Regions from separate parts of the Sorangium sp. So ce406 genome, predicted to be linked through region 2. Evidence: riboswitches for the same ligand, from Rfam matches in the RefSeq annotation. Region 2 holds a riboswitch; each other region holds the start of a gene.
What was found. Region 2 has a riboswitch for cobalamin ahead of WME96_RS29505 (ribonucleoside-diphosphate reductase subunit alpha). Riboswitches for the same ligand answer to the same signal wherever they lie in the genome.
Positions count from the first base shown of each region.

Region 1: linked by a shared signal. The riboswitch ahead of WME96_RS01710 (energy-coupling factor ABC transporter permease) and the one ahead of WME96_RS29505 (ribonucleoside-diphosphate reductase subunit alpha) in region 2 are both predicted to bind cobalamin.
Region 3: linked by a shared signal. The riboswitch ahead of WME96_RS05275 (TonB-dependent receptor) and the one ahead of WME96_RS29505 (ribonucleoside-diphosphate reductase subunit alpha) in region 2 are both predicted to bind cobalamin.

Region 1 covers NZ_CP150340.1:445,920-456,445, reverse strand. The annotation lists gene WME96_RS01725 (tetratricopeptide repeat protein) at 1-1,876, opposite strand, end outside; gene WME96_RS01720 (3-hydroxyacyl-CoA dehydrogenase family protein) at 2,121-3,011, shown strand; gene WME96_RS01715 (enoyl-CoA hydratase/isomerase family protein) at 3,570-4,397, shown strand; cobalamin riboswitch at 5,344-5,549, shown strand; gene WME96_RS01710 (energy-coupling factor ABC transporter permease) at 5,682-6,359, shown strand; gene WME96_RS01705 (hypothetical protein) at 6,371-6,736, shown strand; gene WME96_RS01700 (CbiQ family ECF transporter T component) at 6,726-7,487, shown strand; gene WME96_RS01695 (energy-coupling factor ABC transporter ATP-binding protein) at 7,484-8,311, shown strand; gene WME96_RS01690 (CbiX/SirB N-terminal domain-containing protein) at 8,287-9,474, shown strand; gene WME96_RS01685 (TetR family transcriptional regulator) at 9,656-10,402, shown strand; gene WME96_RS01680 (ABC transporter ATP-binding protein) at 10,399-10,526, shown strand, end outside.
Region 2 covers NZ_CP150340.1:7,952,921-7,963,446, reverse strand. The annotation lists gene WME96_RS29530 (serine/threonine-protein kinase) at 1-572, shown strand, start outside; gene WME96_RS29525 (deoxyhypusine synthase family protein) at 864-1,901, shown strand; gene WME96_RS29520 (NAD-dependent epimerase/dehydratase family protein) at 1,945-2,988, shown strand; gene WME96_RS29515 (FAD-binding oxidoreductase) at 3,024-4,910, shown strand; gene WME96_RS29510 (cytochrome c-type biogenesis protein CcmH) at 4,984-5,595, shown strand; cobalamin riboswitch at 5,729-5,936, shown strand; gene WME96_RS29505 (ribonucleoside-diphosphate reductase subunit alpha) at 6,194-8,692, shown strand; gene WME96_RS29500 (ribonucleotide-diphosphate reductase subunit beta) at 8,752-9,708, shown strand; gene WME96_RS29495 (DUF7676 family protein) at 9,730-10,029, opposite strand; gene WME96_RS29490 (MbnP family copper-binding protein) at 10,324-10,526, shown strand, end outside.
Region 3 covers NZ_CP150340.1:1,433,094-1,443,619, reverse strand. The annotation lists gene WME96_RS05280 (ATP-binding protein) at 1-1,477, opposite strand, end outside; gene WME96_RS05275 (TonB-dependent receptor) at 1,533-3,758, opposite strand; cobalamin riboswitch at 3,997-4,203, opposite strand; gene typA (translational GTPase TypA) at 4,341-6,227, shown strand; gene WME96_RS05265 (hypothetical protein) at 6,299-6,859, shown strand; gene WME96_RS05260 (LysR family transcriptional regulator) at 6,872-7,789, opposite strand; gene WME96_RS05255 (haloacid dehalogenase type II) at 7,966-8,784, shown strand; gene WME96_RS05250 (hypothetical protein) at 8,929-9,534, opposite strand; gene WME96_RS05245 (serine/threonine-protein kinase) at 10,040-10,526, opposite strand, start outside.

The DNA of each region.
Region 1 (10,526 bases), 5.1 Mb from region 2:
CGGCCTGCTTCTCCAGCGCGTCGAGCACGCCGGGGGCGCTCGGATCGAGCTCGAGGATCCGCTTCTGCAGCGCGATCGCGTCCGCGCCGCGGTCGAGCCGCTCGGCGGCGAGCTTGGCCATCTCGCCGAGCAGCTCGATCTTGGCGGCGCCCTCGGCGCTCTCGAGCTTGCGCTCGTAGAGCGAGTAGAGCTGCGGCCAGGCGCGCCGCTTGAGGTAGAGCTCGCGGAGCTTCTGCTGCGCCTCCTCGTCGATCGGCTCGACCGTGAGCAGCGCCTCGTACGCGGCGATGGCGTTCTGCACGTTCGAGAACTGGTCGAACCAGCGCCGCGCGACCGCGCGGTAGAGCCCCGCCTTCTCGGCGCGGCTCTCGGTCAGCTCGGCGAGGCGCTGCTGGTACGAGAGCAGGTCGCGCCAGCGCCCGAGCGCCTCGTAGATGCGGGTGAGCTCCCGCACGGCGTCGACGTCCTTGTCGTCGAGCTGGACGATCTGGGTGAGCACCGTGACGAGCGCCGCGTCGTTCTTGGCGCGGTCGCGGTAGATCCCGGCGATGTCGCGGAGCACCGCGACCCGGCCGGCGACGTCGTCGGCCGGCGTGCGCTCGAGGTCCTGCCGGTGGAGCTCGACGAGGGCGTTGTACCCCTCGGTCTGGAGGTAGAGGCGCTTCAGGGCGTCGCGCGCCTGGCGGTTCTCCGGGTCGGTCCGGAGCACCGACTTGTACTGCTCGATCGCCTTGGCGGCGTTCTCCTGCGACTCGGCGAGGCGCGCGAGCTCGGTGGCGATGGCGCGCTTCTCGGCGCCGTCGGGCAGGGCGCGCTGCGCGTCGGTCAGGATCGTCGTGAGCCGCGGCTTGTCGCCGCGCTGCTCCAGGACCTCGCGGTAGAAGTTGAGCATGCCGGCGTGCGCGGGCTCGGCGCGGCGCACGCGGTCGAAGTACGGCTCCGCCGCCTGAGGCTGGCCGCGCATGCGCCAGTGGACCATGGCGATCTGCACGAGCATGCCGAGCTCCTCGCCGGGCTTGACGCCGCCGCTGCGGAGCTGGTCCTCGTAGAGGGCGACGAGGCGATCCCAGTCGCCCGCGGCGGAGTACGCCTCGGCGAGGAACGAGAGCGCCTCGGGCTGGCCGGGCGAGAGGTCGAGCACCTCCTCGTAGGCCGCGACCGAGCGCGCCGGGTCGCTCAGGTGGGTCCGGATGGTGCGCGCCGCGCGGAGGCCCGCGGCGATGCGGTCCTCCTTGAGCTGGGCCTCGGCCTTGACGAGCGTCTGGACGCGGACCACCGCCTCGTAGTCGCCCGCGGCGGAGAAGGCGATCTCCGCGAGGCTCGCGGCGCGGCGGTTCCTGGGGTCGAGCTCGAGGGCGAGCTGGAGGAGCTCGGCGATCCTCTCGCCGAGCTCGGCGCGGCCGTAGCGGTAGCCGATGTCGGCGGCGCTCGTGAACAGCGCGCTCTTGAAGGCGCCGTCGGTCGCGCCCTCGGCCTCGGCCACGTACCGGTCGACGAGGTCGCGCCACCGCTCGCGCTTCGAGGCGTCGGTCTCGAGCGCCTCGGCGGCGGCGTCGTCGTCGGGGCGCAGCTCGAGCAGCCGCTTGTAGGCGGCCGCGGCGCGGTCCACGTCGATGAGCTCCTCGTGGTAGACGCGGGCGAGCTCCGCCTGCATCGCGCCCTCGACGGCGCTCCCGGCGGCGAGGGCGATCTCCAGCTCGAGGAGCCGGGCGACGGCTTGCCACTCGTGCCGCTGCTCGTGCCGCGCGCGCGCCGCGCCGAGCAGGCGCTCGACGTCCCCGGCGCCCGCGCCGTTGCTCGGAGCGGTCACGGCCTCCGCGAGCTCGTTCCAGGCCGCCTCGTTTTCAGGCTCATCCTGCAGGCGCCCAAGGGCCATCCGAATCGTCTCAACGCTCATCGTCTCTCCGCGGACCTCGCGAATTCGGTCCGGTCCGTTCACGGGCCGGCCGAAGATAGCCGGGCGGACGACACGGTTTCAAGGATCCTCGCCCCCGCGGGTCGGGAAGCGCGGGCGAAGCTTTCGCGCGCTTCTGCGCCGGGGACGTCCGCCGGCCGCGGGGCGCCGGATCGGCGGGATCGGCGGTTCACCGCGCTCGCGGCTTCGGCTATCAACCGCGGCCATGGAAGCTACGACGATCAAGCGCTTCGGGGTGATCGGCGCGGGCCAGATGGGGCGAGGCATCGCCCAGGTCGCCGCGGCCGCGGGCCTCGAGGTGGTCCTGTGCGACGTCTCTAGGTCGCTGGCCGAGTCGGGCAAGGCCCAGATCGCCGCGATCCTCGCGAAGCAGGTGGAGAAGGGCAAGATGGCCGCGGAGGCGCGGGAGGCGCTCCTCGGCCGCGTCGCGGTGGCCGACGGCATCGCGGGGCTGTCGGAGGTCGACCTGGCGGTCGAGGCGGTGACCGAGAGCTTCGACGTCAAGAGCGGCATTTTCAAGCTCGCCGACGCGGCGATGCCGAAGGGGGCGATCCTGGCGTCGAACACGTCGTCGATCTCGATCACGCGGCTCGCGGCGGTGACCAGCCGGCCTGAGCTGGTCATCGGCATGCACTTCATGAACCCGGTGCCCCTGATGAAGCTGGTCGAGCTCGTCCGCGGGGTGCAGACGTCGGACGCGACGTACGAGGCCGTCCGGGCGCTCGCGGTGGGGCTCGGCAAGACGGTGATCACGTCGAAGGACCAGCCGGGGTTCATCGTGAACCGGATGCTGATCCCGTTCCTCAACGAGGCGTGCTTCGCGCTCCAGGAGGGGCTGTCGACGCCGGAGGACATCGACGCGGGGGCGCGGCTCGGGCTGAACCACCCGATGGGGCCGCTCGAGCTGGCGGACCTGATCGGGCTCGACACGGTGCTGTCGATCGCGGAGGTGCTGCACCGGGAGTTCGGGGACTCGAAGTACCGGGCGCCCACGCTGCTGCGGAACCTGGTGGCGGCGGGGTGGTACGGGAAGAAGAGCGGGCGGGGGTTCTACGTGTACGACGACAAGGGGCAGAAGACGGGGCGGGCGGTGTAGGATCCTGCAGCGGAGCCAGCGGGGGAGGGGGTGCCGCGCGGGGGGCCGGCGGGGGCCCCTCCCACAAACTCGCGCCTTTTGGGGGGCTATTGCCGTGGGAAAGGGTGGGTCGGTCCGGGAGGGCGTCGCACGGAGCGGGCCGGCGCTCGGGTTTGTGGGGCCCTACCCCGCCGGCCCCCCGCGCGGCACCCCCTCCCCCGCTGGCTCTCTCTGAGGAGCGGTGGGGGGTTGGGGGTTGGCAATAACTGCCTCGGCCACCCCAGATCAGCGGATGACGCGGTCGGGGAAGATCTGTGGCCGAGATTCGAGCGATCCCAGCAGAGATGGCAGTACCGCAGAATGGTTGACGGGCCCCCTCCTGCCAAAAAACAAGGGCCTTCCGCGCGCCAGGACTCGTGTCCTCGGAGCGATGAGCAGCGGTACCAGGCCCGCCGGCTCGCTCGCTCGTCGCGTCAGCCACGGTCCTCAGCATAGCAGCCCCGGGCGGGCACATCACGGCGCCTCCCGCGGCGCTCGGCCGCGCTTCCCCCCGGCGCGGCGCGCTGCTAACCACCGGTCATGACCGCTCAAGAACAGCAGCCGGGGGTCCCTGCTCGCGGTGCCCTCCAGTTCGTCGCCGTCGAGCGCGCGGGGCACGTCGCCACCGTGACGATCCAGCGGCCCGACAAGCTCAACGCCCTGAACCCCGCCGTGCTCGGCGACCTCACCGCCGCCTTCCAGGAGCTCCTCGCGCCCGCCGAGGGCGGCGAGGTCCGCGCGGCCGTGCTCACCGGCGCCGGCAAGGCGTTCGTCGCGGGCGCCGATATCGCCGAGATGGCGTCCATGAACAGCATCGCCGCGAAGCGGTTCGCCGACGCGGGACACCGGCTCGCCGACCTCATCGAAACGGCGCCGTTCCCGGTGATCGCCGCCGTGAACGGCTTCGCGCTGGGCGGCGGGTGCGAGCTCGCCCTCGCGTGCGACTTCATCTACGCGGCGGAAGGCGCCAGGCTCGGGCAGCCCGAGGTGAACCTGGGCGTCATCCCGGGGTTCGGCGGGACCCAGCGATTGCTGCGCCGGGTCGGCGTCGGCCGCGCCCGCGAGCTCGTCTATTCAGGAGACATGATCACCGCCGAACAGGGGCTCGCCATCGGGCTCGTCAACGCCGTCTTCCCGGCCGCCGAGCTCCTCGCGCGCGCCCGCGAGACCGCCCTCAAGATCGCCTCGCGCGGGCCGCTCGCCGTCGCCGCCGCCAAGCGCGTCCTCCTGCGCGGCGAGAGCCTCGACCTGGCCGCCGCCAACGAGCTGGAAGCCCAGGCGTTCGCCGCCCTCTTCGGCAGCGAGGACCAGAAAATCGGAATGAAAGCGTTCCTGTCGAAATCGCAGGCCGCATTCACCGGGAAGTGATGAACAGCGCATAAAAAAAGACCGCGCATCATGCCGGAGGGGGGAACCCAACATGAGCGCGGCGGGTAACCGCGCCGGGACACCAACCGTCCGCCGCGGTGCGCAAGAAAGACCGCATGCGCTCCGGGCTGGGGGGCTGCGCCGGCGCGCATGCGGTGATCGGAGTGTGGCACCCGAGAGCCCGCTGTCGATAACAAAGTGCAAGGCGTGCGCGCCGATGCGCGAATCGCTCACGCCACGAAGGCAGCCAGGCGACCGCGCCGACGCGCTCACGCCCGAATTCATGGAATGCACGTCCGAGCCGGGCATACCCATCCACACGAGACAGCATTCGACGTGACGAGCTCTTCGGGTCCCGAGAAAAGAGGACACCAAAGCCCGCTCGCCTCGTCAATCCGTGCTCAGCACGACGCAGCACGGCAGGCGCTGGACGTCGGCTCATGTAAGTAAAGAGCCAGGACGAACCAAGCGCGCTGCGACGAGAAACGTACCGGCGGCCACGACCGAACCCGCAAGAAACCGCCTGTGAACGCATTCCCAGGCGGGCGCCGGGCGAGCAGCGTCCAGGCGCGGCGAAAGTAAAGTGTGTTTACCACGGAAGCACGAAGGCCAGAAACTGACCAATCGGGCTCCGGTCGTGCGTCTCGGTCAATTTCGCGGCCTCCAGCAATGCGTCGATGGTTAAGGAGAAGCTCGCTCCCTGATGCCGCCTGGCCGCTCGGCGGGCGGAACATCGCGCGCGCGGCGCACGACGGCGGCACCGGACCGTCCGCTCGCGGGCGCGTGAGGCGCGACGCGGGAGGCGAGCGCGGCGAGCGCGGCGAGCACGGCGAAGCGCGCCGGCCCCTCGGACGAGGGCGCGGACGGCACAGGGCGGGCTGGACGGCGAGGGCGCGGCGCGACCTCCTTGACGCCGGGCGCGAAACGGGACTACCGAGCATCCATCTGACAATCTGTTTCCTCGGGTGCCCTCAGGGGCATAACAGGGAAGCCGGTGCGAATCCGGCGCGGTCCCGCCACCGTGAATGGGGAGCTGCATCCGAAGACCACTGGGCCTCCTGAAGAGACCCGGGAAGGTGGACGCAGCGCCGGGAGCTCGAACAGCTCCCCGAACCCATGAGCCGGGAGACCTACCCGAGTCCCACGAGGTGCAGCTTGCGCACGTCTTCGTGGCGTCCGGGTGCGGACTTCACCCGGAGCGCCAACATCGGTCTTCCCGGCCGCCCCGCCGTCATCTTTACCGCGTTCCTGGCCGCATCGCTCGCCGCGAGGCCCGCGGCCGCGATGCACCTCGCGGAGGGCGTCCTGCCGCTCGGGTGGTGCGCGGTCTGGAACGCGCTCGCCCTGCCCTTCGTCGCGATCGCCCTCCACCTGCTCCGGCAGCGCACCCAGCAGGACGCCTTCTACAAGCCGTTCGTCGGCCTCGTCGCCGCCGCCGTCTTCGCGATCTCGTGCATGCCCGTGCCGGTGCCGACCGCGGGGACGTGCTCCCACCCGTGCGGCACCGGGCTCGCCGCGGTGCTCATCGGGCCCTGGATGACTGTCCTCGTCACCGTGGTGGCGCTCCTCATCCAGGCCCTCTTCCTCGCGCACGGCGGGCTCACCACGCTCGGCGCCGACGTCGCGTCGATGGGCATCGCGGGCGCCTTCACCGGGTACCTCGCCTTCCGGCTCGCGCGGCGCTGCGGCGCGAACCTGTGGGTCGCGGGGTTCCTCGCCGGCGTGACGTCGGACTGGGCGACGTACGCGACGACGGCGCTCGAGCTCGCCCTCGGGCTCGCCGGCGAGGGGTCGGTGACGTCCATGTTCACGGCCGTCGCGCTCGCCTTCGTCCCCACCCAGCTCCCGCTCGGCCTCCTCGAGGGCGCCATGACCGCCGGGGCCCTCGTCTTCCTGCGCTCCCGGCGGCCCGACATCCTGGAGCGGCTCCGGGTCGTCCCGCTCGCCGCGGGGGCGTCGTGACCCGGCCGCCGATGCCGCGCCGGTCGGCCGCGGCGCCCTGGCGCGCCGCGCTGCCGCTCGCCGCGGCGCTCCGGCTCACCGCCGCGCTGCCGCTCGCCGCGCTGCCGCTCGCCGCGGCGCTCTGGCTCACCGGGTGCGGCAACGCATCCTGGGACGGCGTCGACGAGGCCGTCGTCCGCCGCGTCGCCGAGGACGCGGGGCGCCACGACACGGGGCCGCTCTTCGCTGGCCTGGAGGGCGACCTCCTCCTCTTCGCGTTCCTCTGGGCAGGGCTCCTCGCCGGCTTCGCCCTCGGCTACTTCTCGCGCGTGCTCTTCGTGGAGCGCGCCGACCAGCCCGCCGCCAGGGCCGGCGGCGACGAGCTCCGTGCGGAGTGACCTGCCCGCGCCGCCCCGCGGCCGGCTCCGCGACGTGGACGCCCGGCTCCGCCTCGGGGCCGCCGTGGCGGCGTGCTGCGTCGCCGCGGGCGCGCGCTCGCCCTGGACGCCGGCCGCGCTGCTCGTCCTCGCGTGCACGGCCCTCCGGCTCCAGGGCCTGACCGCGGGCGCCATCCTCCGCGCCTTCGCGCCCGCCGCGTGGATCGGCGGCGTCGCGGCGGCGCTCGCGCTCGCGCTCACCCCGGGCGAGCCGCTGCTCGCCGGCGCGGCGTTCCCGCTCGACGCGGTCACGCGCGAGGGCGCCCGCCGCGCCGCGGCGATCGGCGCGCGCGTCCTCGCGGCGGCCGCGGTGCTCAAGTGGCTCTCCCGCGCGGCCGCCCCCGCCGAGATCGACGCGGCCCTGGCCGGGCTCGGCGCGCCCGCGGCGCTCGTCGAGCTGCTCGCGCTGGCGCGGCGCTTCGCCGGCGTGCTGCAGCGCGCCGCCGACAGCGCGTGGAGCGCCGCCGGCCTCCGCGGCGGGTTCACGCGGCCGGCCGCCGCCGCGCGCTCGGCCGGCGCGGTCGCGGGTGTCGTGGCGCTCCGGACGCTGGAGCGCTCCGAGCACGCCGCCGTCGCGATGCAGCTCCGCGGCTACCGGGGGAAGCTCCCGGTCGCCGACCGCCGCGCGAGCGCGCCCGCAGCGAACCTCGCGTTCGCCGCCGCCGCCGCCCTGGCGCTGACGCTCTGCGTGGCCGCGGGAGGCGCGGGGTGAGCGCGATCGCGCTGCGCGCCCCGGCGATCGGCTACCGCGGCGGCGCGGCCGTGCTGCGCGACGTGCGCCTCGACGTCGCCGAGGGCGAGTCCGTGGCGGTGCTCGGCGGCAACGGCGCCGGCAAGACCGCGCTGCTCCGCGCGCTCGTCGGGCTCCTCCCCGCGCCCGGCGGCGGCGTCGAGATCGCGGGCCGCCGCGTGGGCTCGCCGTCGGACGCTGTCGCCGCGGGCGCCGCGCTCGTGCTCCAGGACCCGGACGACCAGCTGCTCGGCGCGACGCTCCTCGACGACGTCCTGTTCGGCCCGCGGAACCTCGGCCTGCCCGCGCCCGAGGCGCGGCGCCGCGCGGAGGCGGCGCTCTCCGCCGTGCAGATCGCGCACCTCGCCGATCGCGCGATCGAGGCGCTGAGCTTCGGCGAGCGCAAGCGCGCGTGCATCGCCGGGATGCTCGCGATGCAGCCGCGCGTGCTGCTGCTCGACGAGCCGACAGCGGGGCTCGACCCCGAGGGCGAGCTCGCCCTGTGCCGGACGCTGCGCGCGCTCTCGGAGCAGCAAGGGACCACGCTCGTGACCGCGACGCACGCGGTCGACCTCGTGCCGCTCTTCGCCACGCGCGCGGTCCTGCTCGGCGACGGGCAGGTGCTCGCGGACGGGCCGCCGCGGGAGGTGTTCGCGCGGGGGGAGCTCCTCGCGCGCGCGCGGCTCAGGCGGCCGTGGGTCGCGGAGCTCTGGACCCGGATGACCCCGGCCGAGCCGCGCGGCCGCGAAGGACTCCCACTCACCCTGGAGGAGGCGCTCGCATGCATGACGAAGGGCTCCTGCTGATCGGCCACGGCAGCCGCGACGCCGCGTCGAACGCCGAGTTCGAGGCGCTCGTGGCCGAGCACCGCGCGGCGCGGCCCGGCATCGTCGTGCAGCACGGGTACATCGAGCTCGCGACGCCGCACCTCGCCGACGCGCTCGCGGCGCTCGCGGCGCAGGTGTCCCGGGTGGCCGTCGTGCCGCTCTTCCTGTTCGCGGCGGGGCACGTGAAGAACGACATCCCGATCGCGCTCGAGCAGGCGCGGACCGCCTTCCCGGGCGTGCGCTTCTCCGCGGCGCGGCCCCTCGGCGTGCACCCGGCGCTCGCGGAGATCGCCTTCGAGCGGGCGGCGTCCGTGCTGCCGGAGGATCCGGCGGCGCGCGCCCGCACGGCGCTCGTCGTGGTGGGGCGCGGGGCCAGCGACCCGGACGCGAACGGCGACTTCTGCAAGATGGCGCGGCTCATCGGCGAGGGCCGGGGGCTCCAGCTCGTCGAGCCGACCTTCATCGGCATCACCCGGCCCTCGGTCGAGGAGACGCTGGAGCGCGTCGCGCGCCAGCGGCCCGAGCGCGTCGTGGTCGTCCCCTACTTCCTCTTCGCCGGGCGGCTGATGACCAAGCTCGCCGAGCAGGTCGATCGCTTCTCGGCGACGTACCCGTGGATCCGCGCGTCGCTCGCGCCGCACCTCGGCCGGTCGAGCGCGCTGTCCGGGCTCATCGACGAGCGCGCGCGCCAGGCGCTCGCCGGCGAGGCGCCCCTGCCCTGCGACACCTGCATGTACCGCACCGCCCTGCCGGGGCTCGCGCGGGAGGTCGGCGGGCTGAAGGCGATGCTCTACAGCGTGCGCCACACGCTGACGCACACGCAGGCGTCGAACCACCCGCACGCGCACCGCTCGCTGCGCAAGCACGTGCTCGTCTGCGGCAACGCCGACTGCGTGGACCGCGGCAGCCTGGCGCTGCTCGAGGCGCTGCGCCGGCGCCTGAAGCAGGCGGGCCAGCAGCAGCAGATCCGCGTGACGAGGACGTCGTGCATGGGGCGCTGCGGCGAGGGGCCGACGGTGGCCGTCTACCCGGATGGCGTCTGGTACCGGGGCGTCCGCGAGGAGGACGCGAAGGACCTCGTGGAAGAACACCTGCTCGGCGACCGGCTGGTGGCGCGGCTCGTCGACGACATCATGCAGTGAGGCGCGGCGGCCTGGAGCCGCGCTCGAGCAAGGATCTCTGACGCCAGGAGCTGGTCCTCGACGTCGCTGTCGACGAGGGCCCCCGGAGCGGCTCGCCCGCGGCGTCGACGCATGGCGCGCCACGTCTCACGCCAGGGTCGACCGATTTGACTCATTTGGCCATTCGAGTCATATGAGTTCTGTGCCCGTTCGTCGCCCCGACAAACCCCGCGACCCCGCGCGGCGCGCCCGGATCCTCGAGGCCGCCAAGCGCCAGTTCGTCGAACGCGGCTTCAAGGGCACCAACCTCGACGCCGTCGCCGCCGAGGCCGGCTGCGCTAAGGGGGCCCTCTACCTCGAGTTCGCCGACAAGGAGGCCCTCCTGCGCGAGGTGGTCGAGCAATCGTTCGCCACCATCCGCGCGCGCTTCGCCGCCGAGGTGCTCGGCCTGGAATCCCCGCTCGATCGGCTCGTCGCCACCCTCCGCTTCGCCCACCGCCAGCAGGCCGCCGAGCCGCTCTTCGGCAAGCTCCTCCGCGAGGACCCTGACCTCCGCGCGCTCCGCCTGCTCGACGACGCCGCGAGCGCCGCCGCCGCGAAGGCGCAGATCGCCCAGATCAACGGCTGGGTCGACGAGGGCATCGCGCGCGGCGAGATCCGGCCCGACGTCGATCGCGGCGCGATCCCCTTCGTCCTCGGCGTGCTGCGCTTCGCGCCCCAGCACCTCGGGCTGATCACGTCGTTCGGCGCCTTCGCCGGCGAGCGCACGCTCGACGCGATCGCCGACATCTTCCGCGCCGGCCTGGCCGCGCGCCCCGCGGCGACCTCCACGGAGACGACCTCCACGAACACGAATCCCACGGACACGAATCCCACGGACACGACCCCCCCGGACACGAATCCCACGAAGCAGCGCGCGACCGCGTCGCGCGCGAGGAGCAAGCGATGAACCAGGCGATCGAGGTGAACGCGCTCGGCAAGCGCTTCGGGAAGGTCACGGCCGTCGACGGCGTGAGCTTCACCGTGGCGGCCGGCGAGATCTTCGGCTTCATGGGGCATAACGGCGCCGGCAA
Region 2 (10,526 bases):
GCCGCCTGCTCGCCATCTCACGCGAGCTGGGGCTGGGGACGATGGAGCTCGTGGGGGAGTTCAACCTCGGCGAACATTTCTACCTGATGGGCAACGTGGACATCGCGATGTCCCATGTGGAGCGGGCCGTGGCGCTCGAGCGGCAGCAGCGGGGGGACGAGGCGCGGCCGGTGGTGCAGCTCCTCCTCGCGAGGGTGCTCCTGTACCGGGGCGAGGAGACCAGGGCGCGGGAGATCATCGAGGCGATCCGGAGCCAGCAGGAGAGGGCCGCCGTGGAGGGGCGCGGGGGCATGGAGATGGCCCCCTCGGAAGAGGTGCAGTGGTCGATGATCGACCTGTCGACGCGGGAGGCGACCGACGAGGCGTGGGACGAGCTCGAGGAGCGGTCGGCGCGCTTCTCGGTGGGGCAGGAGCAGATCGAGGTCATCGAGGCGCGGGCGCGGGCGTGCGCGCGGCGCGGCCGCCACGCCGAGGCGCGCGCGGCGCTCGAGCGGGCGATCGAGGCAGCGGGGAGGATCCCCAACGTGATGCGGGAGCGGCTCGAGCGGCAGCGAGGGAGCCAGCCCGGATGAGCCTCTTGCGCTGATCCCGCCGGGGCGCTGCGACAGGCCCGCCGCTGCGAGGCCCGATGGCCTACGTGCGGAACCATGGCCGAAGCGTCCGGCCATGGGGGCGCATCGAGGGGGTCGAGGCGCTCGCCCTCGGGCTTGACACGATTGTCGTAATGCGTGCTACGGTGCCCCCGAAGCCACCCGACGCTGCGATGGCGGCCCGGCCCGCGCCGGTCCGTAGGGCGTCCCTGGTGGCCTGCGCGACCCGAGACCACCGGGACGACCTCCGTGGTCGCCGAGGCTCGGTGGAACATGGCTGGGACGAAGAGCGCGTCCACGACGCTGCCCCTGCTCACGTTCGTTCTTCGCAACTACAAGAATTTCAACGCCCGCGCGACGCGCGACGCGCTCCTCGCCTACTGGGAGCACATCGAGCGTGGGGGGAAGATGTTCTGGGCCGTGGCCGGGGCGATGTCCTCGGCCCAGCTCGGCATCACGCTGGCGCCGGCCATCCGCGCCGGCCTGATCCACGGCATGTCGGTGACCGGCGCGAACCTGGAGGAGTCGCTGTTCCGCCTCGTCGCGCATGACGCTTATCACGACTTCCCCGACTACCGTTACTTCACCAAGCAGGACGACACGCGGATCCTCGAGAACCGGATGCGGCGCGTGACCGACACCAGCATCCCCGAGGACGAGGCTTTCCGTGCGGTGGAGAAGCACATCGTCCCCATGTGGGAGCGGGCGACGGCGCGCGGCGAGCGCCGCTTCTGGCACGAGTACTTCTACGAGCTGGTCCGGGCGGTCGAGCCCGCGCTCCACCGCGGACCGCCCGAGGAGTGCTGGTTGCTCGCCGCCGCGGAGGCCGGGCTGCCGCTGGTGGTCCCGGGACACGAGGACTCGACCTTCGGCAACATCTTCGCGTCCTACGTGAGGCGGGGCGAGTGCAGCGCGAGCATCGTGAAGTCGGGTATCGAGTACATGGCCGATCTGTACGATCAGTACCGCGCGCTCAGCGCAGGCGCGGGCGTCGGGTTCTTCCAGATCGGCGGGGGCATCGCGGGGGACTTCCCCATCTGCGTGGTGCCGTCGCTCAAGTACGATCTCGACGAGCCGGCCCGGCCCTGGGCCTACTTCTGCCAGATCTCCGACTCGACGACATCCTACGGCTCGTACTCCGGCGCCACGCCGAACGAGAAGATCACCTGGGACAAGCTGACCGCGGACACACCCATGTTCGTGATCGAGTCGGACGCCACCATCGTGGCGCCGCTCCTGCTCGGAGCGCTGCTCGAGTGCAAGAGCCACCCGGCCGAGGCGCGGGCCATCATCGAGGCCCACGGCGCGTGAGCGTCGGCGGCTCTCCTTACCCCTGAAGCGAGGTTGCAAGACGATGAGCAAGAAGAAGGTCCTGATCACGGGCGGCGCGGGCTTCCTCGGGATCAATCTGGTGCGGCACCTGCTCGAGCGCGGCTATGAGGTCACGTCGCTCGATCTCCTGGACTTCGATTACCCCGAGCGGTCGCGCATCCGCGAGGTGCGCGGGGACATCCGCGACGCGGCGGTGGTCGACGCGGCGGTGAAGGGGCAGGACTTCGTCGTGCACACGGCGGCCGCGCTGCCCCTGTACACGCCGGAGGAGATCTACACGACCGACGTGATCGGCACGCGCGTGGTCATGAGCGCGGCGCGCCGCCACGGCGTCGAGCGCGCCGTGCACATCTCCTCCACGGCCGTGTACGGCATCCCCGACCACCACCCGCTCAGCGAGGACGACCGGCTCGACGGCGTGGGCCCGTACGGGCAGGCCAAGATCCAGGCCGAGCTCGTGTGCCTGGAGGAGCGCGGCCGGGGGCTCGTGGTGCCCATCATCCGGCCCAAGTCCTTCATCGGCCCGGAGCGGCTCGGGGTCTTCGCGCTGCTCTACGACTGGGCGCTCGACGGCAAGGGCTTCCCCATGATCGGCGACGGCAAGAACCGCTACCAGCTCCTCGACGTGGCCGATCTCTGCGAGGCCATCTACCTGTGCATGACGAAGGACGCGGCGGTCGCCAACGACACCTTCAATATCGGCGCGAAGGACTTCACCACCATGGGAGAGGACTACCAGGCGGTGCTCGACGCGGTGGGCAAGGGCAAGAAGATCGTGCCCTTCCCCGCGGCGCCGGCGGTGCTCGGCCTGCGCGCGCTGGAGGCGATGGGCCTGTCGCCGCTCTACAAGTGGGTCTACGAGACGGCATCGAAGGACTCGTTCGTGTCGATCGAGAAGGCCGAGCGGCAGCTCGGCTTCGCGCCGAAGTATTCGAACAAGGACGCGCTGGTGCGCAACCTCGAGTGGTACCGGGCGCACCGGAGCGAGTTCGAGAGCCGCTCGGGCGTGACCCATCGCGTGCCCTGGAAGCAGGGCGCGATCGGCCTGTTGAAGGCGTTCTTCTGAGCCAACTGAGGTCGTCGACGGTGAGAGGTGATGACATGGATCAGGAGCGAGGGTTGCGGTCGCGCATCGAGCGCGCAGGAGCGAACGTCGCGAGCCGGCTGGGCTGGGGTTCGCGGGGTGGTGGCGGCAGGACACCGGCGCCCGCGGCGCCGCTCGGTGACGAGGAGGAGGCGCTCGACGGCTGGGGCTTCAAGGACACGCGCTTCGTCGTGAAGCCGGACGGCCACGTGACGCTCACGGGACGTCGCTACAACCTCAGCGGGCTCGATCTTCCGAAGTTGCTGCCGTGGCTGTCGGGCATTCTTCAGGCGCCGCTCGCCTACGACAACCGCAACGTGCCCCGCTATCCGCCCGCGGTTCCCGCCGCGCGGCGCGACGAGGCGCTGCTCGAGGCGCTCCGCGGCTTCCTCCGCGACGATCAGGTGAGTGACGAGCCGCTGGTCCGGCTGCGGCGTGGCCACGGCCACACCGGGGCCGAGATCTGGGCGATTCGCTACGGTCGGCTGCCCCGCGTCCCCGATCTCGTCGTTTTCCCCGAGGCGCACGCCGAGGTGGAGCGCCTCGTCGAGGTGGCGCACGAGCGCGGGGCCTGCCTCGTCCCCTTCGGCGGCGGTACCAATGTCACCGACGCCCTGCGCTTGCCCGTCGACGAAGCGCGTGTCGTCATCGTGCTGGACATGCGCCGCATGAACAAGCTGCGCTGGGTGGACCCGGTGAACCGCACGGCGTGCATCGAGGCGGGCGCCACCGGACGGCACATCGCCGCCGAGCTGGCCAGGCACGGGCTGACGCTCGGACACGAGCCCGACAGCGCGGAGTTCTCGACGCTCGGCGGGTGGATCGCCACGAACGCGAGCGGGATGAAGAAGAACCGCTACGGCAATGTCGAGGACATCGTGCTCGATGTCACGGCAGTGACGGCCCGAGGCGTGATTGAACGTCCCGCCGTGGGCCCGCGCGAGAGCGTCGGCGTCAACCCGAAGACCTTCCTGTTCGGGAGCGAGGGGAACCTCGGTATCATCACCAGCGCGGTGGTCAAGGTCTGGCCCCTGCCCGAGGTGCAGCGCTACGCGAGCGTGATCTTCCCGGACCTCGAGCGCGGCTTCCAGTTCCTCTACGACCTGCAACAGAGCGGCGCCGTTCCTGCGAGCGTGCGCGTGATGGACAACACCCAGTTCCATTTCGGACAGGCGCTGAAGCCGGCCTCGAAGGGCCTCGCCGCGCGGCTCAAGAGCCAGGCAGAGGCGCTCGTGGTGACGCGGATCAAGGGCTTCGACCCGCACAAGATGTGCGTGGCGACGGTGGTCTTCGAGGGCACGGCCGCGGAGGTCGCCTTTCAGGAGCGAACGCTCCGGGCCATCGCGGCGCGCCATGGTGGCCTCCAGGGAGGCGCCGCCAACGGGGAGCGTGGCTACCAGCTCACGTTCGGTATCGCGTACATCCGCGATCTGGCGTTCGAGCACTGGGCCATCGCGGAGAGCTTCGAGACAAGCGTGCCATGGTCGCGCGCGCTCGAGCTCTACGAGCGGGTCAAGCGCCGCGTGGAGCTCGAGCACGAGCGCCGCCGGCTACCCGGAAGGCCCTTCTTCACCGGTCGGATCACGCAGGTCTATTCGACTGGCGTCGCGATGTACTTCTATCTCGGTTTCTACGCGAAGGGCGTCGCCGACCCCGTTGCGGAGTATGCCGCCCTCGAGCACGCGGCGCGTGAGGAGATCCTCGCCTCCGGCGGCACGCTCTCGCACCACCACGGCGTGGGGAAGATCCGGCAGGACTTCCTCGGCGAGGTGTACTCCGAGGGCGCGCGGACGGTCATTCGCGAGGTCAAGCGCGCGCTCGATCCGGACAACCTCTTCGGCGCCTCGAACCACGGCGTGCGCGGCGCGGTCGCGCTGGCCGGCGAGACGGAGCAGGCGCCGTGACGGTGCCGCGCGGTGACCAGCGCGACATCGTGTCGCAGGGCCGTGGAGGTCGATAGCGGTAGTCTGTCTCGCCATGAGCCAGCGAGAGCACCGCGGCGCTGCGGATGCCCCGGTCCGTGCCCCTCACCGCGCGCGCGACGTGAGCTCGACGCTGCGTGTCCGATCGCCGCGGAGCTCGCGCGGGCGTCGCGCGGCGGCGCTGGTCGTCGCCGTCGCGGGCGTGGTCCTCAGCGGTAGGGCCACGCCCGCGACGACCAGCACGGCAGCGGGCGAGCTCGCCGACTCGACAGCGGCGCCCGGCGAGAGAGCGCTCGAAGGGCGCCTGCTCGCGCCTTGTTGCTGGGATCAGACACTCGACATCCACGAATCGCCGGTGGCGCAGGAGCTTCGTCGCGAGATCCGAGCGCGTCTCCGCCGGGGCGAGGCCGTCGACAGAGTCGAGCAGGACCTCATCGCGCGTCATGGGGAGCGTATCCGTGCGGCGCCTTCGTCCGGCGTCCTTGGCCAGGTTGCCCTGGGCTTGATGCTCGGCATCGCGGCGTCGTTCCTCGGGATCTTCGCCCTGCTGCGCTCGTGGAGGCGGAGCGCCGCGCAGCCGGCTCCGTCCAATCTGGCCATCGCGGCGCCTGTACGTGACGAGTACGACGAGCGCCTCGACGACGAGCTCCGGAGGCGCGACGCGTGAGCACGCCCTCGCTGTGCACCCTTGGCGCGGTTGTCGCGCGCCGGGCATCGATGGTCGATGGCCGGTCGTCGCTCCGCTCCTCTCCTCAGGTGCCCGCCACAACATCTCGCTTGACCTGCGCCCCGCACCGCAATATGTAGTGGCTCATGTTGGTGCCTCGGGCTTCGGCCCGGGGCTCAAAAGGGAACCCGGTGCGAATCCGGGGCTGCCCCGCAGCGGTAAGCGAGAACGATCTCCACGACGAGCACTGGCCCTCGGGCTGGGAAGCGGTGGACCGTAGGAAGCCGGCGAGAGCCGGAGCGCTCGCGAGCCCGAAGACCTGCCAACGTCCAGCGCCGGGGAGACATCCCGCGCCGGTTTGACCTGGAAGCCTCGAGGGAGGCGGGTAGGTCCGAGCTGGCGCAGACTCTCGCGCTTGTCCCGGTTCCGACCCCCTCCCGCGTTGTCTTCCTTTCGCCCGCGGGGGCGAGCGGTCGGTCCGAAGGGCTCTCCTGGAGAGCCTTGCGCGCTCGCGCACATCGGCTGGCTTCTTCGCTCTCGCGGCATCGACGCGAGCGGTCCGGTACCGCTCCGACGAAGCTCGACGAGGAGGATTGCCATGCTGAGCGACACAGTGACGATGAGCAACGGCGCGGCGCCGTTGCGGGCGCGGGGCGCGAGGAGCGGAGGCGCGGAGGAAGCGCTCCCGCACACGACGATGCGGGTGAAGAAGCGCGACGGGTCGAGCGAGCCTGTCGACGTCAACAAGATCGTCCGGGCCGTGAGCCGCTCTTGCGCGGCCCTGTCCGACGTGGACGCGCTCCGCGTCGCCACCAAGACCATCAGCGGCCTCTACGACGGCGCGACCACGCGCGAGCTCGACCAGCTCTCCATCCAGACGGCGGCGTCGCTCATCGCAGAGGAGCCGCAGTACGCGAGGCTCGCGGCGCGCCTGCTCGCGACCTATATCGACAAGGAGGTCCGCAATCAGGAGATCCACGCCTTCTCGCAGTCCGTCGCCGTCGGGCGGCGGCTCGGCCTCATCAACGAGCGGCTCCACAGCTTCGTCGCGCAGAACGCCCGCAAGCTGAACGACGCGATCGAGCCGGGGCGGGACCACGAGCTCGAGTACTTCGGCCTCCGGACGCTCTACGATCGCTACCTCCTGAAGCACCCCGAGACGCGCCTCGTCACCGAGTCGCCGCAGCAGTTCTTCCTGCGCATCGCCTGCGCGCTCTCCGAGACGGCGGCGCAGGCGGTCGAGCTCTATCGCCTGTTCTCGTCGCTCGACTACCTCCCGAGCTCGCCCACGCTGTTCAACGCCGGGACGAGCCACGAGCAGCTCTCGAGCTGCTTCCTGCTCGACTCGCCCGAGGACCACCTCGAGACCATTTACCAGCGCTACACAGACGTCGCGATGCTCTCGAAGTTCTCGGGTGGCATCGGGCTCGCCTACCACCGCGTGCGGTCGCGCGGCTCGCTCATCGAGAGCACCAACGGGCACTCGAGCGGGATCGTGCCGTGGCTCAAGACGCTCGACGCGTCGGTCGCGGCCGTGAACCAGGGCGGCAAGCGCAAGGGCGCCTGCTGCGTCTACCTCGAGCCGTGGCACGCCGACGTCGAGGAGTTCCTCGCGCTGCGCGACAGCACCGGCGACGAGGCCGCGCGCACGCACAACCTGAACCTGGCGAACTGGGTCCCGGACCTGTTCATGAAGCGGGTCGAGGCGGACGGCGAATGGAGCCTCTTCGACCCGAAGGAGGTGCGCGACCTCCCCGATCTCCACGGCGACGAGTTCGAGCGCCGCTATGCCCAGGCCGAGGAGGCGGGCATCGCAAAGAAGACAATGAAGGCGCGCGAGCTCTACGCGCGGATGATGCGCACGCTCGCGCAGACCGGCAATGGTTGGATGACGTTCAAGGACAAGGCGAACCGCGCCTGCAATCAGACGGCGCTGCCGGGCCGGACCGTGCACCTCTCGAACCTCTGCACCGAGATCGTCGAGGTGACCTCGAAGGACGAAGCGGCCGTGTGCAACCTGGGCTCGATCAACCTCGCGCGCCACACCGTCAACGGTGAGGGCGGCGCGGTCGCGTTCGATTTCGAGAAGCTGGCGCGCACCGTGCGGACGGCGGTCCGCCAGCTCGACCGCGTCATCGACCTCAATTACTATCCCATCGCCGCGACGAGGCGCTCGAACCTCCGCTGGCGGCCGGTGGGGCTCGGGCTCATGGGCCTGCAAGACGTGTTCTTCCAGATGCGCTTGCCCTTCGACGCCGGCGCCGCGCGGGACCTCTCGAGGCGGATCTCCGAGGAGGTGTATTATCACGCGCTCTCGACGTCCGCGGACCTCGCCGCCGAGAAGGGGCGCCACCCGGCGTTCGACGAGACGCGCGCCGCGCGCGGCGAGCTCCAGTTCGACGCGTGGGGCGTGGTGCCGGAGGACACGGCGCGCTGGGAGGCGCTCCGCGCGCGCATCCTCGCCGAGGGGCTGCGGAACTCGCTGCTCGTCGCGATCGCGCCGACCGCCACGATCGCGTCGATCGCAGGCTGCTACGAGTGCATCGAGCCGCAGGTGTCGAACCTGTTCAAGCGCGAGACGCTCTCTGGCGACTTCCTCCAGATGAACCGCTACCTCGTCGCGGAGCTCAAGCAGCGCGGCGCCTGGAACGACGCGGTGCGCGCCCGTCTCAAGCTCGCGGAGGGCTCGGTCCAGGGGCTCGACGAGCTGCCGGAGGAGGTCCGCGCCGTGTACCGGACCGCCTGGGAGATCCCGATGCGCTCGCTCATCGACATGGCGGCGGAGCGCGGCGCCTTCATCGATCAGAGCCAGTCGCTGAACCTCTTCGTCGAGAACCCCACCATCGGCCAGCTCTCGAGCATGTACTTCCATGCATGGAAGAGGGGGCTCAAGACGACGTATTACCTCCGATCGCGCCCCGCGACGCGCATCGCCAAGGCCACCGTGGATGCGCCCCCGGACCGGGCGCCCGCGGGCGACGCCGGGCCCCGCGAAGGCGGCGGAGGGACGGCGGCGCAGGCGCCCGCGGGGGCGAAGGCTGCCGCGGACGTGGCGTGCGCGCTCGAGAACCCCGAGGCGTGCGAGGCCTGCCAGTGAGCCGCGTCGGCCGCCCCGCGCGCCTCCTGGATCCGGGCCAGTGCCTCACGCTGCGCCCGATGGCCTATCCGGCCTTCTTCGAGATGTACCGCGCCGCCATCAGGAACACATGGACCGTGGAGGAGGTCGACTTCTCCACGGACGTGGGCGACCTGAGGAGGATGACCGACGCGGAGCGCCACCTCGTGCAGCGCCTCGTCGCGTTCTTCGCCACCGGAGACTCCATCGTGGCGAACAACCTCGTGCTCAACCTGTACAGGCACATCAACGCCCCGGAGGCGCGGATGTACCTGTCTCGGCAGCTCTACGAAGAGGCGCTGCACGTCCAGTTTTATCTGACGCTCCTCGACACGTACATCCCCGATCCGGAGGACCGCCACCGCGCCTTCGCGGCCGTCGAGACCATCCCCTCGATCCGGAAGAAGGCCGATTTCTGCATGCGCTGGATCGACTCCATCCAGTCTTTGAATCAACTGGAGTCGCGCTCCGAGAGGCGGCAGTTCCTCCTGAACCTCGTCTGCTTCGCCGCGTGCGTCGAGGGGCTCTTCTTCTTCGGCGCTTTCGCGTACGTGTACTTCCTGCGCTCGCGCGGCCTGCTCCACGGGCTCGCCGCGGGCACGAGCTGGGTCTTCCGCGACGAGAGCGCGCACATGCGCTTCGCCTTCGAGGTCGTGAGCACGGTCCGGCGCGAGGAGCCCGAGCTCTTCGACGCCGGCCTCTCGCGGTCGATCCTCGAGATGATGGATGAGGCGATCGACTGCGAGGCCCAGTTCGCGGACGATCTCCTCGGCGCCGGCGTCGCGGGCCTCTCGGCGCGCGACGTGCGCCGCTACCTCGAGTTCTGCGCGGACCAGCGGCTCGTCACGCTCGGCATGCCGAGGCGCTACGGGGCGAAGAACCCGTTCTCGTTCATGGATCTGCAAGACGTCCAGGAGGTCACGAACTTCTTCGAGCGCCGCGTCTCGGCGTATCAGGTCGGCGTCTCGGGGGAGGTCGTCCTCGATGGGGTGTTCTGATGTCCAACGGACTCAGGCGCCTCATCCGCATATCTGCGGGCGCCGAGGCCCATCGACCGGCGCTGGCTCGGGCGGCACGCCCGCGAAGCGCGCGCGCAGGTCCATCCAGAGCGCGAGCCTCGACCAGTCCGGCTCCTTGACGGGCTTCATGCGCTCCTGGTCGAGCCACGGGTTCGGGAAGAACACCGTCATCATCTGCTCGTCCCGCCCGCTCCAGAGCCCCGATCCCCGGCTCCTCGGGCGTCCGTTCGCGTCCAGATCGCGGTAGAACGCGGCGCGCGCGCACTGCCGCCAGCGCGCGAGCTCCCGAGGGCCTCTCAAGCGCTCTGAGGCGTCGCTTCCTCGAGGAGTCTCTCGGTAGCCACGTCGCCTGTGGATGCGACCCTGACAGCCATCTGTCGAGCTGCCTCAGGTGCGTCTACACTGGCTTTTTCTAGGCGCTCCTGGGGCACACCTCGCACGGATGCCGCCGGCACCCTTCGGAGGGCGCCGCGAGGTGCGACAAATTGATGCATCCCAGGAGAGCCGACCGTCGAGTAGGCTTCGCTCCGCTCCGGCGCGGCGGTGACGACGCTGCGGCCTCGTAGCTTGAAAGGTTGTCCGATGGTTGGTTCAATGGCTCGCGTCACGTTCCTGGGCGTGACCTGTCTCGCGGCGCTGAGCGGGTGCGGCGAGGGCGACGAGGACGTCGCCTCGAAGACGTTCGCGCTGAGCTTCGCCGCCAAGGTCGGCGACAAGCCGTTTTCCTGCACGACCACATTCGACGGCGTCGGCACGACCCGATCGGCGGTGAAGCCGCTCGATTTCCGGATGTACGT
Region 3 (10,526 bases), 6.1 Mb from region 2:
CGGCCTGCGCCCGGCGGAGCTCGGTGAGCGCGCGCGTGAGCTCGGCGGTGCGCGCGGCGACGTTCTCCTCGAGGCCGGCGCGCTCGCGCTCGAGCTCGGCGATGGTGCGGGACAGCGCCTGGCGCATGCGCTCGACGCTCTCGCCGAGGCCGACGACCTCCCGCGGCCCGGACAGCTCCGGCACGACCGCGTCGAGCTCGCCGCGGGCGACCTCGTCGGCGGCGCGGGCGAGCTGCGCCATGGGCCGGGAGAGCTCGCGCGCCGCCCGCGCGACGACGCCGAGGGCGGCGAGCACGAGGAGGGAGAACGAGGCGAAGAGCGCGGTGACGGCGTTGAAGTCCTCGTTGAAGGAGGAGCCGGTCGCGAGCGCGCGGTAGAGGCCGATCGACGAGAAGAGCGAGAGGAGCCCCGTGAACAGGAGCGGCAGCCCGAAGTCGCGGAGCATGCGCCGCCGCAGGGGCATGGGCGCCGCGCCGCGCCGCGCGCCGTCGCCCTCCTGCGCGCCCGTCCACGCGCGCAAGAGGTCGACGGCCCGCGCGACCGAGTCCTTGTGCCACGCGCGCTGGTAGAACGAGACGCCGAAGCCGAAGAGCGCGCCGAAGCCGAGCTGCATGAGCCCGTCGGCGAGGGTGAAGGCGGCGCCGGGGCGCACGTAGGCGATGCCGATCGCGGTGCACGCGAGCCACAGCGCGAAGTTGAGGTACGCGAGCACGTCGGGGAGCCGCTCGGCGCGGGCGAGGCCGCGGGCGAGCAGCGCGCGGTCGCCGGACGGGCCGGCCTCGAGGGCGGCGACGATCGCGCGCGTGGCGGGGCGCACGGCGAGGGTGAAGCCGAGGGTGCCGGAGAGCGCGAGGAGCGGGACGACCTCGAACCACGCCTGGAACACGACCTGGCTCTGGGTGCGGAGGAACGCGACGGCGAAGAGCAGCATCACGTGCCCGCCGACGATGCCGGCGGCCGTGGCCGACTCCGCGAGCCGCGGGCGGAGCGCCGCGGCGAGGGCGCGCGCGGAGGCGGCCTCGGAGGCGCCGCTGTCGGCCGCGTCGGCGCGGAGCACGGCGCGGTAGATGGCGCGGCGCATGCCGCCGGCCATGACGCCGAAGGCGACCGCGGTGACGATAAGGCCGAGCCACGCGGGCGGGGTCGCCTGGCCGATCCCGAGCGGGCTGGGCCACGAGGAGGGGGGCGCGGCGGGGGCGCCCCGGCCGGCGAGCGGCAGGACGGCGAGCGGCCAGGAGAGGGTCCGGATCGCCGCCGCGATGGCGAAGCCGCGGTCGCCGCGCCGGACGAGCGCGCCCGAGAGGGCGGCCGAGAGGGCCATCGAGGCGAGCAGGAGGATGGCCGGCCACGGCGTCGTGAGGGCCGCGGGGACGACGGCCGAGAGGAACAGGAGCGCGGAGAACAGCTCCCAGCCGTTCGCGACGAGCTCCGCGCGGGCGCGGGGCGTGCGGAGCAGGGAGAGCGGGGGCGAGGACACGGGCGGGCGGCATGGAAGCCCAGGGCCCGCGCCTTCGCAACGGGCGCCGCGCCGCTCACCGCCAGTACAGCGTCGCCCGCCCGATCGCCGTGAACGGCCACCCCGGCGAGTAGTGGATCCCGGTGACCGCGGCCGGCTCGTGCGGCAGGCGCGACTCGCTCGCGAACTGGACCTCGCGCCACGTCGCGTCGAGGAGGTTCTGGACGTCCACGGCCACCTCGACGTCCCTCCACCGCAGCCCCGCGTTGGCGTCGATCACCGTGAACCCCTCGGCCGTCAGCGACTCGTCCTCGGTCGCGGGCCGCGCGCCGATCGACTTGACCCGGAGCGCGGCGAACGGCGTGAACGCGCCGAACGTCGGGCGGACGCCGACACCGGCGGTCAGCGTCCGCGTCGGCGCGAGGGCCACCGCGCTCCCGTTGCCCGCGTTCGCGCGGAACCGCGCGCGCGTGAAGGTCGCGTCGACGTCGGCGAAGAGCCAGCTCCCGAGCCGGTAGCGCGCGCCGATCTCGAGGCCGTAGCGCCGCGTCTGCGCCGACGGCTCGGTGACACCGGCGTCCCCGCTCCAGACCAGCTCGGAGTCGAGATCGAGGAGGAACCCCGCCGCGCTCAGCGTCAGGCCGCGCAGCGGCGTGGCCCTCGCGCCGAGCTCGTAGCCCGTCGCGGGGGTGATGAGCGTCGCCCCGCCCTCGCCCAGCACCACGCCCTGGGCGTCGTTCGAGTGGAAGCCCCGCCCGTAGTGCGCGAACAGATCGAGGCCGTCGACCGGGGAGACGATCGCCGTGAGCTTCGGGAAGAGCTGCATCTGCCCCCGGAAGCCGCTCGACCGGCTCCCGGTCGCGCCGAGATCCTCGCGCCGGTCGTCCACGTTGACGTCGATCCACTGCCCCCGCAGCCCCGCCACGAAGCGGAGCCAGCGCCGGATCCGGGCGTCCTCCTCGACGTAGACGCCGATCTGGCCCTCGTCGATGTGGGCCCTGCCCCGCTCCTCGATCCGCTCGCGCGCCTCGTCGTGGTGGAGCGACTTGTCGATCGCGTCGGCGCGGATGTGCGCGCCGAGCGACGTCGTGAGCTTCGCCCCGCGGTACTCGAGGCTCCGGCGCAGCCGGAGATCGGCGCCGCCGACGACGCGGTCGTCGTTCTGCTCGATCTGGTCGCCGTGGACGGGGTCCTCGGTGAAGAACGTGAAGTTCGAGTACAGCGTGAAGCGGTAGCGGACGAGGTACGCCATCGCGCTCAGGTCGGCGTCCCGCCACGCCGTCGTGTACGCGAGGGAGGCCATGTGCCGCTCGGTCGCGCCGCCCTCGGTCGGGTCGACGGAGCCGAAGTGATCGATGCACGGCGGGTCGGACGCGGGCGGCGTCGGGCCCGGGTGGCCCTGCTCGCCCTCGCCGCACACGGCCCGCGCGGGGACCTGACCGGAGCCGTACCAGGTCGACCCGTAGGACATCCAGGTCATCTGGATCTTCCCGGTCGGGCTGAGATCGTGCGTCGCCCTCAGGTACACGTTGAAGCGCTCGAGCCGCTCGGGGCTGAGGAACGGACCGTCGTTCCGGTAGACCTCCGCCGCCGCCACGGCGCGCCATGTGTCGCCGAGATCCGGCGAGGCGATCACGAGGCCGCGCCGGATCCCGTACTGCCCCACGCTGACCTGCGCGTGGCTCTCGTCGAGCTTCTCGGCGAAGCGGAGGTTGACGGCGCCCGCGGTGCCGAAATCGCCGATGCTCGCTGTATAAGGCCCCTTGGTGCCGTCGAGCCCCGTCACGAGCTCCGGGATCACGAAGTAGAGGTCGGTGAACCCGTGCCCGTGGCCGTGGCTGACCATGTTGACGGGGACGCCGTCGACGAAGAAGGCGACGTCCGTCCCGTGGTCCGCGTCGAACCCGCGAAGGAAGTACTGGTTCGCCTTGCCGCCGCCGGCGTGCTGCACGGCGAAGAGCCCCGGGACCGCCTCGACGATGTCGCCCGCACGGAGCCTCGGCCTGAGCTCGAGCTCGCGGTGCCCGACCGAGACGCGCGAGGCGGCCTCGCTCCCCGGCTTCTCCGCGTGGACGGTGACCTCGATCGCCCCGCCGCCGTCCGCGGGCGCCCCCGCGCCGCCGTCGGAGGACGCGCCCGCGGCCGCCTCGGCGCCCGCGGCCGCCTCGACGACCGCGGTCGCCTCGGGGACCTCGCCCTCGGCGCGCGCGAGCGGCGCGGCGGCGAGCGAGGTGGATAGCGCGGCGAGCAGGTGTCGTGAAAAGCAGCGTCCGTTCCGCTTCGTGATCGTCGTGCGCGGCATGCGCGTCCTCCTTCGGTGGCGTCGCGCAGGGCGGCTCCGGGCCGCTCGCGCCGAGCACCGCGAGGAGAAGAGAGGCCTGTCCGTCGCACACCGCGCCGGGCCGACCTCTCGCCCCCGCGGGCGAACGGGAGGTCGCGCGGGGGGCGGGTCGGACTCCGGGGCGCGCGCGGACGGCTGCGGCGGCTCGGACCTCTCCGCCTCCCTCGAGGCTCCCAGGTCAAACCGGCGCCAGATGTCTCCCCGTCGCCGGGCGATGGCAGGTCTTCGGGCTTGCGAGCGTCTCGGCCTGGCCGACTTCCTACTGTCCACCGCTTCCCAGCCCTCTCGGGCCAGTGCTCGTCGTGGAGGTCGTTCTCGCTTACCGCTGCGGGGCAGCCCCGGAATCTCACCGGGTTCCCTATTCAGCCTGGGCAAGGGCCCAGGCACCAACGCGGCGCGCACCCTATTGCGGCGCGGCTTCGGCTGTCAACGCTCCCGCTCACCCCGCTCGCTCACCGCGCCTCGCGCGCGTTGCTCACCGCGCTTCGCGCCCCCTGGGCGCGACGTCTGCCGCGCGGGCCGGACGTTCGGGCTCTGGCGAGGATGGGCTCGCTCCTCCGTGGGTCGCGTGCTACACGGCCGCCGCTGTATATGCCGCGTAACGATCTCCGCAACATCGCCATCGTCGCCCACGTCGACCACGGGAAGACGACCCTCGTCGATCACATGCTCCGCCAGTCGGGCGCCTTCCGAGAGAACGAGGTCGTGGCCGAGCGGGTCATGGACTCGAACGACCTCGAGCGGGAGCGCGGCATCACCATCCTCGCGAAGAACACCAGCATCCGGTACCGCGGGGTCAAGATCAACATCGTCGACACGCCCGGCCACTCCGACTTCGGCGGCGAGGTCGAGCGCACGCTGATGATGGCCGACGGGGCGCTGCTCCTCGTCGACGCCGCCGAGGGCCCGCTGCCGCAGACGCGGTTCGTGCTCTCGAAGTGCCTCCAGCGCGGCTTCCCGGTCATCGTCGTCATCAACAAGATCGACCGCAGCGACGCGCGCGCCCACGAGGTGCTCTCCGAGGTGTTCGACCTCTTCTGCGACCTCGAGGCGAGCGACCCGCAGCAGGACTTCGCGACGCTCTACGCCGTGGCGAAGCTCGGCCAGGCGAAGCGCGAGCTCGAGGACGAGGCGACGGACCTACAGCCGCTCTTCGAGACCATCCTCGAGCGCGTCCCCGGCCCGTCGGGCGACCCCGACGGGCCTCTGCAGGTCATCGTCTGCAACACGACGCACGACGACTACGTGGGCCGGCTCGCGGTCGGCCGCGTGGTCCGCGGCACGGCCCGGTCCGGCGCCGACGTCGCGCTGCTCGGCGAGGACGGGCAGTCGCGCGGCTACGTGAAGATGCTCTACGCCTACGAGGGGCTGAAGCGCGTCCCGGTCGAGAGCGCCGTCGTGGGCGAGGTGATCGCGATCGCGGGGCTCGATTCGGTCACGATCGGCGACACGATCGCGGATCTGGGGCAGCCCGAGGCGCTGCCGCGGATCGTGGTCGAGGAGCCGACGATCAAGATGAAGATCGGCGTGAACACGTCGACGTTCGCCGGCAAGAGCAAGCAGTCGAAGTACCTGACGAGCCGCCACCTGAAGGAGCGGCTCGAGCGCGAGGCGATGAAGAACCTCGCGATCCGGGTGGAGCCGACCGAGGTGCCGGACACGTTCGTGGTGCTCGGCCGCGGCGAGCTCCAGCTCGCGATCCTGGTCGAGACGATGCGGCGCGAGGGGTACGAGATGCAGCTCTCGAACCCCGAGGTGGTGACGCGCGAGATCAACGGCGAGGTGATGGAGCCGATCGAGCTCGTGGTGGTCGACGTGCCCGACACCTACGTCGGCATCGTGACCGAGCGCCTCAGCGGTCGGCGCGGCCGGATGGTGAAGATGACGAACCCCGGCTTCGGGCGCGCCCGCCTCGAGTTCCGGGTCCCGTCGCGCGGGCTCATCGGCTTCCGCGGCGAGTTCCTGACCGCGACGCGCGGCACCGGCCTGCTCAACACGATGTTCGACGGCTGGGCGCCCTGGGGAGGCCCGATGATGCGCCGCCCGACCGGGGCCATCGTCGCCGATCGCGCCGGCGTGGCGACCCCGTACGCGCTGCACCACCTGCAGCCGCGCGGGATGTTCTTCATCGTCCCCGGCGTCGAGGTCTACGAGGGGATGATCATCGGCGAGCACAACCGGCCGAACGACACCGACGTCAACGTGATCAAGGAGAAGAAGCTGTCCAACGTGCGCAACCACGGCAAGGACGAGAACGTCCTCCTGGCGAGCCCGCGGCTGCTCACGATCGAGACGGCGATGGAGTGGATCGACGGCGACGAGCTGGTCGAGGTCACGCCCGACGCGGTGCGCGTCCGCAAGAAGGTGCTCGCGTGCAACCGCCGCGAGCGCCGCGAGGACGCGATCGAGCAGTCGCAGGCCGTGGAGTGATCGGCGGCGCGCGCGGCGTGGTCGACGCGGCGCGCGCCCCGGCGCTGCCCGGGCCGGTGTAGACTCGCGGCATGAGAACGACGCTGCTCTCGGCGGGCCTGGCTTCGCTCGTCGCGCTCGCGGGGGCGGGCGCGTGCGGCGGGAACGTCGTCGTCGACGGGTCCCCCGGGGGCGACGAGGGGTCCGGGGGCGCCGGCGCGACGGCGGGCGCCGCGTCGGGCCCGGCCGCCCCGTCGAGCGCGGGCGCGGGCCCGCTGACGACCACGGCGGGCGCGGGCCCGCGATCGTCGAGCGCCGGCGGCGCGGATCCGGTCGAGGCGCAGATGGCCTCGTGCGGCGCCTTCTGCGCGCTGTTCGACCGCGCGTGCCCGTCGAACGGCTGCCGCGACGCCTGCGCGGAGCTGCTCACCGCGCCGCGCCCGTGCAACGCGCTGACGGCGCCGTACTTCGACTGCATGAGCGCCGGCATCCAGATCTCGTCGATGACGTCCTGCGAGCAGATCGCGCGCTGGCTCGATCCGCTCTTCGAGTGCCTCGGCTCCAGCGCGTCCAGGTGCGAGACGTCGTTCAAGGACGTCTGCTCGGAGCCCTTCCAGGACCACCGGGCGTGTCAGCTCGACGGCGCCCCGTAGCCCGGACGCTCGTCACCTGATGATCGGCCGCGGGCGCGGCTCGGGCCGGAGGGCGCGCCGCAGCGGGGCGAGCGCGTCGACCACGAACGCGACGAGCGCCTTCACGCGCGGCGCCGCGCGCGCGTCCCGGTGCACCCCGAGCCACAGCGCGCGCTCGGGCGGCGGTGAGGGCGGCGCGAGGAGGCGCAGGCCCGGCGTCGCGTCGCCGAGGTAGCGCGGCAGGCAGACGAGCCCGACGCCGGCGGCGCCCATCGTCGCCTGGGCCTCGCGGCCGTTGGTCCTGGCGGCGACGCGGGCCTTCCCGGCGACGGCGCTGAGCCACGGCAGGTCGGCGACGGCCGGCGGATCGTCGCTCATCGTGACGAGGGCGTGGCCCTCGCACTGCCGGTCGAAGTCCGGCGAGCCGCGCTCGGCGAGGTAGGTCTCCGACGCGTAGAGGCCGAACCCGATCCGCGCGACCTCGCGCTGGAACACCTCGTGGTGCTCGAACGCCGCGGGGCGGAGGGCGATGTCCGCTTCCCGCCGCGGGAGGCTCAGCCAGCGCGCGTCCGCGACGAGGTCGACGGAGATGGCGGGGTGCCGGGCGAGGAACGGGACGAGCAGCGGCCCGAGGACGCGGACGGCGAGCCACTCGGACGCCGTGACGCGCAGGTGGCCTCTCAGGCCCGCGTCGCGCCCACCGGCGGCGAGCTCGGCCGCGAGGGCGCCCTGCTCCATGCGCTCGGCGTGCCCGAGCACGCTCTCGCCCGCGGCCGAGAGCGCGAATCCGGACGGCGAGCGTAGAAAGAGCTTTGCCCCGAGGCGCCGCTCGAACGCGTCGATGCGCCGCCCCACGGTCGGCTGCGTGACCTTCAGCGCGCGCGCGGCGGCGGAGAGGTTGCCGTGCCGCGCGACGGCGAGGAAGTAGCGCAGGTCGTCCCAGTCGAGCATGGCTCCGGCGCGCGGGGCGCTGCTGCCGGAGAGCGCTCCACGTCATGCAAGGATGCATGGCGAGTATACGGCGATGGCGGATCCCCGGGCAACGGCGGGGCGTGCATGCTCAGCGCGTGCTCTCGCGCTCCAGCGCTCTCGAAACGTTCAATTCGAATCACCCGATCGAGGCCCGCATGCTTTCACGTCGCCGTGAGTTTCTCGACCTCGTCGCCGGGGTCACCGCAACAGGCCTCCTGGGCTCGGCCCCGCTGGCCATGACCACCTCGTGCGCCGCGGAGGGCGGGCCGGCGCGGCCGCCGCCGGCGTCACCCTCGAAGATCAGGGCCATCGCCTTCGACGCCTTTGCGGTCCTCGATCCGCGGCCGATCGCCGCGCTCGCGGAGGAGCTCTCCCCGGGCAAGGGCGCTCTCTTGAGCGAGGCCTGGCGCACCCGTCAATTCGAGTACACGTGGCTCCGGGTCGCGTCGGGGGAGTACGCGGATTTCTGGCAGGTGACCGGGGATGCGCTGGTGTTCGCCGAGCGGCTGCTGGAGCTCGACCTCGGCGAGGAAAAGCGGGCGCGGCTCCTCGGGGCCTATCTCGATCTCAGGCCATGGCCGGACGCGGCGCCGGCGCTGAGATCGTTGAAGGACGCGGGCGTCCGGCTCTCGTTCCTGTCGAACTTCACGCCGCGGATGCTCGACGCTGCCATCGAGAGCGCCGGTCTGGGAGGCCTGTTCGAGCACGCGCTCAGCACCGATCGGGCGAGGACGTACAAGCCGGATCCCCGCGCGTACCGGATGGCGGTCGACGCGTTTGGCCTCGAGCGCGAGGAGATCCTGTTCGTGCCGTTCGCCGGCTGGGACGCCGCGGGCGCCCGGTGGTTCGGCTATCCGACGTTCTGGGTCAACCGCCTGGGCCTGCCGGCCGAGGAGCTCGGCGTGACCGCCGACGCCACGGGAGCGAGCCTGGCCGATCTGGTCGAGCTCGTGACAGCCGTCCTCCCTGATTGAAGCGTGGCGGGGCTGATGCGAGAGGCAGCATGCATCAGGGCTGTCGCCGGCCTGCTCGCCGGCGCGACCACGCTGCGATCCGCGGCGACCGCGCCGTCCGTCGCGAGGACCAGGCCGCTCGGCAGGAGGACCGGTTGGGTCCGGCTAGCAGCCGGGGAGCGAGACGTCGACGTCGAGCAGCACGTCCGCGACCACCGTCGTCTCCTCGTCGGGACGACCGCTCACGCGGGCCTCGCTCGTGATCTTCATGCTCGGCGCCACCACGTAGGGCTTGAGATCCACGCCCTCGACCACATCCATCGACAGCTCGCGCGCGCCGCGCGGCACCTCGTCGAGCTTCGCGATGAGCACCCGCGGCTGCCCCTCCGTCTCGACGAAGAACGACGCGGAGCGCAGAAAATCGAAGCTCCCGCTCTCCGGGCTCTCGACGCGCAGCGTGAACGCCAGGATCTGCACCGAGTCCACGTCGTCCTTGGTGACACCCTGGTTCTCGAACTCCGCCGAGAGATCGATGCTCTGAAAAGCATCGAAGTCGAGCACGCCGAGGACGTCGTCGAGGATCGTCCCCGCCGGGACGACCGCCCTGCCGCCGACCTCCACGTCGATGTTGTCGAGGGAATCGCACATGGGCAGCGCGCACAGGCCGAGGATGGAAGCCGCGCGCGCGAGCGCCTCGCCGAGGGGACGCCGCCGATCGCGCCGTGAGGTCCGCCGGTTCGCAGGGACAGGTGATGAAGGCGAGCTCGTCATGGGGCGATCGTAACGCATCTCCAGCCGATCATGCGCCCTGGCCGCAGGCGCCCGCGCGCGCCCGCCGCGGTCGCTCGGCTCCCTGCAGGTCTCGCCCATCCGCGCGACCTCTCGCTGGAGCACCTCGCGTCGCGCCCGCCGGCGGCGAGCTCGGCGGATTCCCCGGGCAACGGCGGAGGGCGCATGCTCAGCGCGCGCTCTCGCGTTCGAAAGAGCCCTCGGGCCGAATGGGACAATCGGCCCGAGGGGGGGCGTGTTCATGGCAGACCGCCCGGCGATTTACCTGCGATAGCCTGTCCACGAGGGCTCGCTCCCGCAAGGCACCTAGTTCCACGGTACGGGTGAGATGGCCAGGCCGAACTGCACGCCATCAGCTCTTTTGACGTGAGTCTGGTCCTTGCGGGTGGCGCCCCGCGATTCTCAAGAATCAGATCCAGAGCGCCGGCGCGAGACATTCCGCGTGACGCCGGAAAGCACGGCGGCGTACCTGGTCAGTCTCCCCTGCTCACTTGAGCGCTCCGCCGTGCACGGCGGCCTCGCGCTCGAGCGCCGCGTCGACGAGCGGCTGGCTCCCCCTGGCGTCCACGGGGGAGCCGCTCTGGCTCGGCGCCGCGCCCCGCTGGGCGTGCTGAGTGAGCGCGGGGGAGCGCTCGACCGCCGTCGTCCTGGCCAGCGCCGGCGATCCGCTCATCGCCTCTGGCTTCCGGAGCCCGCCGTCGGGGGCGCGCACATCGCCGAGCGCCCGCAGCATGGCGGCGGCGGTGAGCCCGTTGCGCGGCCGATCGCCGGGATATTTCGAGAGCATGCGCGCGAGCAGCGCGTCGAGCGCGGGCGGCGCGCCGGGCAGCCTGTCGCGCAGGCGCGGGGGCACCTCGAACAGGATCTTCGTCAGGACGGCCGCCATGGTGGCGGCCGCGAACGGGGGCCCGCCCGTCAGGCACTCGAAGAGCACGCAGCCGAGCGCGAACACGTCCGCGCGCGCGTCCATCTCC